Regions from separate parts of the Stenotrophomonas sp. 364 genome, predicted to be linked through region 2. Evidence: predicted binding sites of a transcription regulator. Region 2 holds the regulator's gene; the other holds the start of a gene.
The links. Region 2 encodes FliA, which starts transcription of late flagellar genes. Its sites were predicted from a motif close to TAAAGTTTNNCNNNCNNNGGCCGATAA; they were not measured.

Region 1 (4,210 bases), 470 kb from region 2:
ATCTGCTGAGGGGCCAGAACGGCAGCGCCGCCGGCGTCATGTTCGCCACCGGCAATGCCAGCAGCACCGCCACCAACGCACTGACCGGTTACTACGCCCGCGGCAAGGTCCGCGGCAACGCGGCCGGTATCTATGCGACTTGGCGTGCCGGCAACGCAGAGGATGCCAATGCCGGCTTCCACCTGGACGGTTCGCTGCAGCGTGCCCGGTTCCGCAACAGCGTGGACGGCCTGGCACTTGCCAGCGAACGCTACGATAGCGGCGCGTGGCAGGGTGCGATCGAGGCCGGTCAGGCCTTCGGCATCCATCGCTCGGCCACCGCGCGCCTCTACCTGGAACCGTACCTGCAGGTCGGCCGTACCCGCTGGGACGATGTGCGCCATACCGAGGCCAACGGCACGGTGGTCACCGCCGGCGACGCAGACGGCACCTTCGGTCGGGTCGGGCTTCGACTGTCGGGCGTGTCCCAGTGGGGCGAGGGCGCGGTCCAGGTGCAGCCCTATGTCAGCGCCAACTGGCTGCACGATGGCACCAACCGCACCGTGCATATGGATGGTCAGGCCATCCAGGCCCGCATTCCGCAGGGTCGCGCGGAATTCAGCGGCGGCGCATCCCTGCGCTTTGGCAACGGCTGGAGCGCGTCGGCCGGCCTCACCCTGCAGCACGCGGCGGGCTACCACCAGACCAGCGCTCAGCTGGGCATGAGCTACACCTGGTAATCCGCGAACCGTCCGCATGCGTTCGACATGCGGTCGTCGGCGGGCCTTCGCCGAGGGACAAGGGTGTCCCACGCTGATTGAAGCAAAACGGCCGGATCGTCGACCCGGCCGTTTTGTGTTCATGAGCCCGGCGCCGCCCAGCTCACACTACCCGCAACGTGGGCTGCCCGGGGCTGGGGCGGGCCGCCCCCCTGGTCGCCTCCACCCGGAACGCCGCCACTGTGTGCAGCAACTGGGTGGCCTGCTCTTCCATGCTGCGCGCGGCGGCGGATGCCTCTTCCACCAGCGCGGCATTCTGCTGCGTGCCTTCGTCGATGTGGTCGACCGCCTGGTGAATCTGCCCGATGCTCTCGCTCTGCTGCTGGGCCACCGCACTGATCTCGCTGATCAACGCACTGACCCGCTTCACGTTGACCACGATCTCGTCCATGGTGCGCCCGGCGCTCTCGACCTGGCCGGTGCCGGCGCCGACCTTCTCCACCGAATCGGCGATCAACTGCTTGATCTCCTTGGCCGCGCCCGCCGAACGCTGCGACAGCGACCGGATCTCCGAGGCAACCACCGCAAAGCCACGGCCATGCTCACCGGCCCGCGCCGCTTCCACCGCCGCGTTGAGCGCCAGGATGTTGGTCTGGAAGGCGATGCCGTCGATGACCGCGATGATGTCCACGATCCGACGCGACGACTCGTTGATCAGCGCCATCGTACACACCACTTCGTGCACGACATGGCCGCCCTGCGCGGCCACGTCCACCGCGCCGCTGGCCAGTTCGCTGGCCTGACGGGCGTTGGTCGCGGTCTGCTGCACGGTGGCGGTCAGACCCTTCATCGAGACCGCGGTTTCTTCCAGCGATGCGGCCTGCTGTTCGGTGCGCACCGACAGGTCGCTGTTGCCTTCGGCAATCTCGCTGGCGCCCACCGCGATGGTGTCGGCAGCGAACTTGATCTGCGCGATGATCGCCGCCATCGCCTCCACCAGTGCATTGATGCCCTCGCACAGCTCGGCGATCGGGCCGTTCTTGTCCTCAGTGGCGATATGCCCGGTGAGGTCGCCACCCTTGGCTGCGGCCACCACCTCGCGGGTCTGGGCCACGGCCTGCTGCATGGCCAGGCTGTCACGCACCTGGGCGGTGATGTCGGTGGCGTACTTGACCACTTTGAACGGGCGGCCGCTCATGTCCAGGATCGGGTTGTACGACGCCTGGATCCACACCTCGCGGCTGCCCTTGCCGAAGCGGCGATACTGGCCTGCGTCATACTCGCCACGGCCCAGCTTTTCCCAGAACTGGCGGTACTCCGCGCTCTGTCGGTAGTCGGGTTCAACGAACATGGCGTGGTGCTGGCCACGCACTTCATCCAGCGTGTACCCGGTGGTGGCCAGGAAGTTGTCGTTGGCCGAGAGGATGCGCCCGTCCAGGCTGAACTCGATCACCGCCTGCGACTTGTTGATGGCCGCCAGCTGGCCGGAGAAATCGGCCGCCTGCTGCATCTGCGCGGTGATGTCTGTGGCGAACTTCACCACCTTGTAGGGACGCCCGTTGCCGTCCAGCACCGGGTTGTAGGACGCCTGGATCCAGATCTCGCGGCCGCCCTTGCCCAGCCGGCGGTACTGGCCGGCGTCGAATTCGCCGCGCCCGAGCCGCGCCCAGAAGTCGCGGTACTCCTGGCTCTGCGCAAGGGCCGGGTCGACGAACATGGCGTGGTGCCGGCCCTGGATTTCATCCAGCCGGTAGCCCAGGGTCTGCAGGAAGTTGTCGTTGGCCTGCAGGATGGTGCCGTCCAGGTCGAACTCGATGACCGCCTGCACCCGGTGCAGGGCAGCCACCTGGGCTTCCAGCTCGCATTGGCGTCGCTGGGTGGCGGCGGTGGCCGACTGGCGTGCCTGGGCGGGCGCGATCACGCTGGCTTTCAGGGCCTGCCACAGTGAAGGGCGGGAAGCGGCGTCGGTACGTCCTTGCACATGCGCGTGCATACCTGAAGTAAGCATCATCGTGATCCTCGGTGCCCGTTGGCGATTGGGATCCGACGGGGAGCAACCCGCCGGCACATCATTGGCTTGGGGACTTGCGCAGACGTCAGCCGTGCATGACGTCGCTCCAGCGGCTAATACAACGGCGGTACTGCGGCGTGCAGACGGCATGTTGCAAAGTCACGCGATCGGGGGCCGCAAAGGGAGCGCAGCCAATGTCCAACCTGGCCCCGCCCTGGTCGCGTTGCCCTAGACGGTATCGACCCGACCCGATGAACCTTTAGCCCTTCCGGAGACTGGCGTGGCCCGGATCCCAGCAGGTTCAACCCTCGCCACCTTCGGTGGTTTCGCCGGTGTCGAGGGGATCCAGGCCCTCCATCTGCGCGGTTTCGACCTGGACGTTGTTCTTGCCCAGCGCCTTGGCCCGGTAGCACTGCGCATCGGCAGCGGCCACCGCGTCGTCCACGCTCATGCTGCCGCCGATCGAGGCGATGCCGATGCTGGCGCCGACGCTGAGCCGTTGCAGGTCCCACGGGATGGTCAGGGTGCGCACGCCGTCCAGCAGGTCGCTGGCGATGCGGCGTGCGCGCTTGAGCGAGCAGCCGGCCAGGATCACCGCGAACTCGTCGCCGCCCAGCCGCGCCACGATGTCCGAATCGCGCACGCCGTGGCGCAGCACGTTGGCCACCGCCCAGAGCATGGCATCGCCGGCGAGGTGGCCATGGCTGTCATTGACCGGCTTGAAGTTGTCCAGGTCGATGAACATCAGCGAGGCCGACTGCCCGGTCCGCGCGACGCGGGTGATGGCCTGCTGCAGATGGGCTTCGAACCCGCGCCGGTTGCTCAGTTCGGTCAATGGGTCGACCTCGGCCAGGTGGCGCGCTTCACGCTGGCGGGCACGCTGCTGGGTCACATCGCGGATCACCCAGACCGCACCGCCCACCTGCCCGTCTTCGGCGCGCAGCCACGCACGGGTAAGGTCCACGGGCAGCAGCTGCGCGCCCACCGAGAGCAGCAGGTCCGAATGCAGGTCCACCGCGTTGCTCTCCGGGTCGAGCAGCACGGCGATGTCCAGCGGCGAGCGCGGCGCGTATTCGGTGGTCAGCTCCATCACGTCCTGGACCTGGCCACCGGCCAGGGGCGAGGCGCCCTCCCCGGCAAGCGCGCGGGTGGCCGCAGCGTTGGCGTATTGGATCAGCCCCTGCAGATCCAGGGTCAGCACCATGTCCGCCACCGCATCCAGGGTGACGCGGGTGCGCTGCTCGGATTCGCGCAGTTGCAGGCTGCTCTGGCGTTGCGCCGTGACGTCCTGGATCTGCGACACGAAATGCAGTGGCTCGCCATGCTCCGAGCGCACCAGCGACACCGACAGCCGGCCCCACACGATGTTGCCGCGCTTGCCTACGTACCGCTTGTCCATGTGGTAGTGGTCGCGCCGCCCGTTGAGCAGGTCGGCCACCAGCGCCAGGTCGGTATTGAGATCGTCCGCGTGGGTCAGGGTCTGGAAGTCGACCGCCAGCAG
Region 2 (4,210 bases):
AGGTTGCGCGCCACGTCGCGGGCGACCTTGGGGAAGCGCGAGAACACCTTGCCCACCGGCTGCATGCGGGTGCGCATCACCGCCGACTGCAGGCGTGCGGTGGCGATGTCCAGCGTGGAGACCGCGCGGTCGAGTTCTTCGTCGTGCAGGCGCGCACGCAGGGTCTTGAGCCGGTTGCGTGACAGCACCAGTTCGCCGATCAGGTTGACGATGGCGTCCAGGCGCTTGGTGTCCACGCGCACGGTGTGCTCGGCTTCGGCCACCGGCTTGTTGGCGGCCGGCTTGGCGGCCGGTGCTGCCGCTGCACGGGGCGGCGGTGCGGGCGCGGCCACCGGCTTGGCGCCGGGCACGGCACCGCCATGCAGCTGGTCGAGCAGCGCCTCGAACTCGTCTTCGCCGATCAGGCCATCATCGGCCTTGCCGGCTCCCGCCACGGCGGTGGGTGCGGCGCCGCCGTGCAGGGTGTCGAGCAGGGCTTCGAACTCATCGTCGGTGATCAGCTCGCCGCTGACCGGGGCGGCAACTGCCGCCACCGGAGTGGCCGGGCCGTTGACGTCGAACTGTGCGATCAGCTCCGGCGGCGCATACCCGGGCTCTTCGCCGGCCGACACCGAATCCAGCATCGACTGCAGGTAGTCCAGCGACTGCTGGGCCGCATCGAAGTGGTGGGCCTGCAGCGTGGCCTTGCCGGAGCGGGCCATGCCCAGGGTTTCCTCGGCGGCATGGCACAGCTCGACCATGGCCTGGATGCCGAGGAAGCCGGCACCGCCCTTGAGCGTGTGGAAGCCGCGGAACACCGCATTGAGCTGGTCGCTGTCCTGGGGCGACTGCTCCAGCGACACCAGCTGTTCGCCGAGGCGGTCCAGGATTTCCTGGGCCTCGAGGATGAAATCGGCGGCAATATCGTCTGGAACAGCGCTCATGGTGTTACAGCCCCAAATCCGAAAGCAGGTCGTCAGCATCCACCTGGGATACCTGGTGACGGTCCAGGCCACTCACGGCCGGGCCGGCCAGGCCGTTGTCCCGCTTCTGCGCGGTGTCGTCCTGCGGCGGCAGGCCGAGTGCGCCAAACCCTTCGTGCACGCGACGCACGATCCCCACCACGCGGCGGATGATCTGCCCGGTGAGGTCCTGGTAGCTTTGGGTAAGGGCGATCTCGGTGAGGTTGTGGCGGATCCGGTCCAGCTGCTGGTCCTGGTCGGCGGTGAGGCCATTGGCCCGCAGCTGTTCGGTCAGGGCCCGGCATTCCTCGGCCAGGTCCAGGGTGCGGTGGGTGGCCTGTTCGGTCATCGTCACCACGTGGTCCAGGCGCGCGCAGGCATCGTCCAGCTCGCCGGCTTCGCTGGGCAGGCTGGGCAGTTCGCCCAGGGCCTGGCCCAGTTCGCGGGCGAGCCGGTTCAGGCCGGCCATCATCGGCTGGGTGCGCAGGGCAGCCAGCGCGTCGATTTCCCGGCGCCAGCCGGCTTCATCGCCGCTTTCCAGCGCAGCCAGGGCGTCCTGCAGGCGCTGCACCAGCGCGGATTTGTCGCGAAGGGTTTCCATCAGGCGCTCGCTGCCAGGCGTTCGAAGATCTTGCCGAGCTTTTCTTCCAGGGTCTGCGCGGTGAACGGCTTGATGATGTAGCCGTTGACGCCGCACTGGGCCGCTTCGATGATCTGTTCGCGCTTGGCTTCGGCGGTGACCATCAGTACCGGCAGGGTCTTCAGCTTGGCGTCGGCGCGGATCGCCTTGAGCAGGTCGATGCCGGTCATCACCGGCATGTTCCAGTCGGTGACCACGAAATCGAACGGCTGGCTCTGCAGCAGCGACAGCGCGGCATGCCCGTCCTCGGCTTCGGCCGTATTGGTGAAGCCCAGATCGCCCAGCAAATTCTTGACGATACGACGCATGGTCGAGAAATCGTCGACGATCAAGATACGCATGTTCTTGTTCAAAGCACTTTCCTCGGTATCAAGTGTTCGCGAGGCCGGCGTCGGCCGCCTCGAAGATCTTCAATCGGCCCCGCAGGCGCAGCACGGCCTGGCCGTGGATCTGGCACACGCGTGACTCGCTGACGCCCAGTACGGCGCCGATCTCTTTCAGATTCAGTTCCTGCTCGTAGTACAGCGACAGCACCAGCTGCTCGCGCTCGGGCAGCAGGCCGATCGCATTGCCCAGTTCACGGCCGAACTCGCCGCGCTCCAGCACCTGCTGCGGGGTCGGGCCGCCCTGGGCGACGGTGTCCAGCTCGCCCTGGTCCTCGATCCGCGATTCCAGGCTCAACACCTGGCCGCGTGCGGCGTCTTCCATCAGGCGCAGGTAGTCCGGCAGCGGCATGTCCATGGCGGCGGCCACTTCGGTGGCGCTGGCGGCACGGCCGGTGCTCTGTTCCAGGCGGCGGATGGTGGACGCGGCGTCGCGGGCACGGCGGTGCACCGAACGCGGCACCCAGTCGCCCCGGCGGATCTCGTCGATCATCGAACCGCGGATGCGGATCGAGGCGTAGGTCTCGAACGAGGCGCCCTGGTCGGCGTCGTAGCTGCGCGAGGCCTCGATCAGGCCCATCATGCCGGCCTGGATCAGGTCATCCACTTCCACGCTGGCCGGCAGGCGCGCGGCCAGGTGGTGGGCGATGCGGCGCACCAGGTCCGAATGCTGGGCAATGCACTCGTTGGCGGCGGTGCGTTGCACCTCTTTGTATTGTGCGGCGCCTTTCATGCGGTCACCCCGCGTTGCTTGAGGATGCGTTCCAGGAAGAATTCGACCCCGCCACGCGGCTCGGTCGGAGCCTGCCAGCGGGCGGTGCGGCGGGCGATCTCGGTGATCGCCTGGGCGGCCGGGCTGGACGGGTAGGCCTTGACCACCGGCTGCTGGCGCTGCACCGACAGGCGCAGCCAGTCGTCCTGCGGCACGCAGCCGAGGTAGTTCAGCGACACATCGGCCAGGAACTTCTCGCAGACCCGGGTCAGCTTTTCATACAGCACGCGGCCTTCGTTGGGGTCGCGCACCATGTTGGCCACCACCTGGATACGGTCCACCCCGCGTTCGCGCGAGAGCACCTTGATCAGCGCGTAGGCGTCGGTGATCGAGGCCGGTTCGTCGCAGACCACCACCACGGTGTCCTGGGCGGCCTGGCAGAAGGTCAGCACCCCGTCGGTGATGCCGGCGGCGGTGTCCACCACCATGAAGTCCAGCTCACGCTCCAGTTCGGAGAACACGTTGACCAGGCCCACGTGCTCTGCCGGCTGCAGTTCGGCCATGTGGCGGCGACCGGATGCGGCCGGTACCACCAGCACGCCACCGGGGCCTTCCATGATCACTTCATCCAGGGTGCAGCGCCCGGCGACCAGGTCGGCCAGGGTCAGCTTGGGCTGCAGGCCCAGGATCACATCGATGTTGGCCAGCCCGAGGTCCGCATCCAGCAGCAGCGTGCGCTTGCCCATGTCGGCGAGCGCCACGGCCAGGTTGGCCGACACGTTGGTCTTGCCCACGCCGCCCTTGCCGCCGGTGACGGCGATGGTGCGCACAGGGCCCAGCGGCTGGCTGCGGGTGGCAGACAACGGGAAGGTCTTGGTCAGCTTGGCGTACTCACGCGACGGCATGGTTCAACTCCGGGTTGCAGGGCATATCGGCCGCGCGGCGCAAATCTTCAAGGCGAAGTACAAGATTGGCGGCACTGGCCCGGTGCAGGTCTTCGGGAACGTCCTGGCCATCGGTGACCCAGGTGATCGGCAGGCGGTGGTCCACGGCCACCGACAGGGCGGTGCCGAAGCGGCCGGTTTCGTCCAGCTTGCTCAGCACCACGCCCTGCGGGTTGGCGGCGCTGAAGCGGCGGACCACCTCGTCCATGTCGCCGAAGCTGGTGTTGGCCGGCAGTACCAGTAGCGTGCGGATCTGCTCGGCGGCGCGCAGCCACTGCAGCTGGGCGGCCAGGGCACGGTCACGCGGACCCAGCCCGGCGGTGTCGATCAGCACCAGCTTGTAATCCTGCAGGCGCTCCAGGAGCTGGTTCAGGTCGCTGCCGCTGTTGGCTTCGTGCACTGCGATGCCAAGCTGGCGGCCGAAGCCATACAGCTGCTCGCGGGCGCCGATGCGGCCGGTATCGGTGGTGACCAGGGCCACGTCGCGGGCGGCATGCTTCTCGGCGAAGCGCGAGGCCAGCTTGGCGATCGTGGTGGTTTTGCCGGCACCGGTCGGGCCGACCAGGGCGATCACGCCGCCGGACTCCAGC

Region 1: GQ674_RS10425 (methyl-accepting chemotaxis protein) is a predicted target of FliA. The motif match lies at 2,945-2,971, and genes of this name have one in related genera.

What each region holds. Positions count from the first base shown of each region.
Region 1 is NZ_CP047135.1:2,271,953-2,276,162, forward strand. Features, by position in the region: gene GQ674_RS10420 (autotransporter outer membrane beta-barrel domain-containing protein) at 1-719, shown strand, start outside; gene GQ674_RS10425 (methyl-accepting chemotaxis protein) at 862-2,691, opposite strand; gene GQ674_RS10430 (PAS domain S-box protein) at 3,011-4,210, opposite strand, start outside.
Region 2 is NZ_CP047135.1:1,799,600-1,803,809, forward strand. Features, by position in the region: gene GQ674_RS08325 (chemotaxis protein CheA) at 1-923, opposite strand, end outside; gene GQ674_RS08330 (protein phosphatase CheZ) at 928-1,542, opposite strand; gene cheY (chemotaxis response regulator CheY) at 1,542-1,934, opposite strand; gene GQ674_RS08340 (RNA polymerase sigma factor FliA) at 1,951-2,697, opposite strand; gene GQ674_RS08345 (MinD/ParA family protein) at 2,694-3,581, opposite strand; gene flhF (flagellar biosynthesis protein FlhF) at 3,568-4,210, opposite strand, start outside.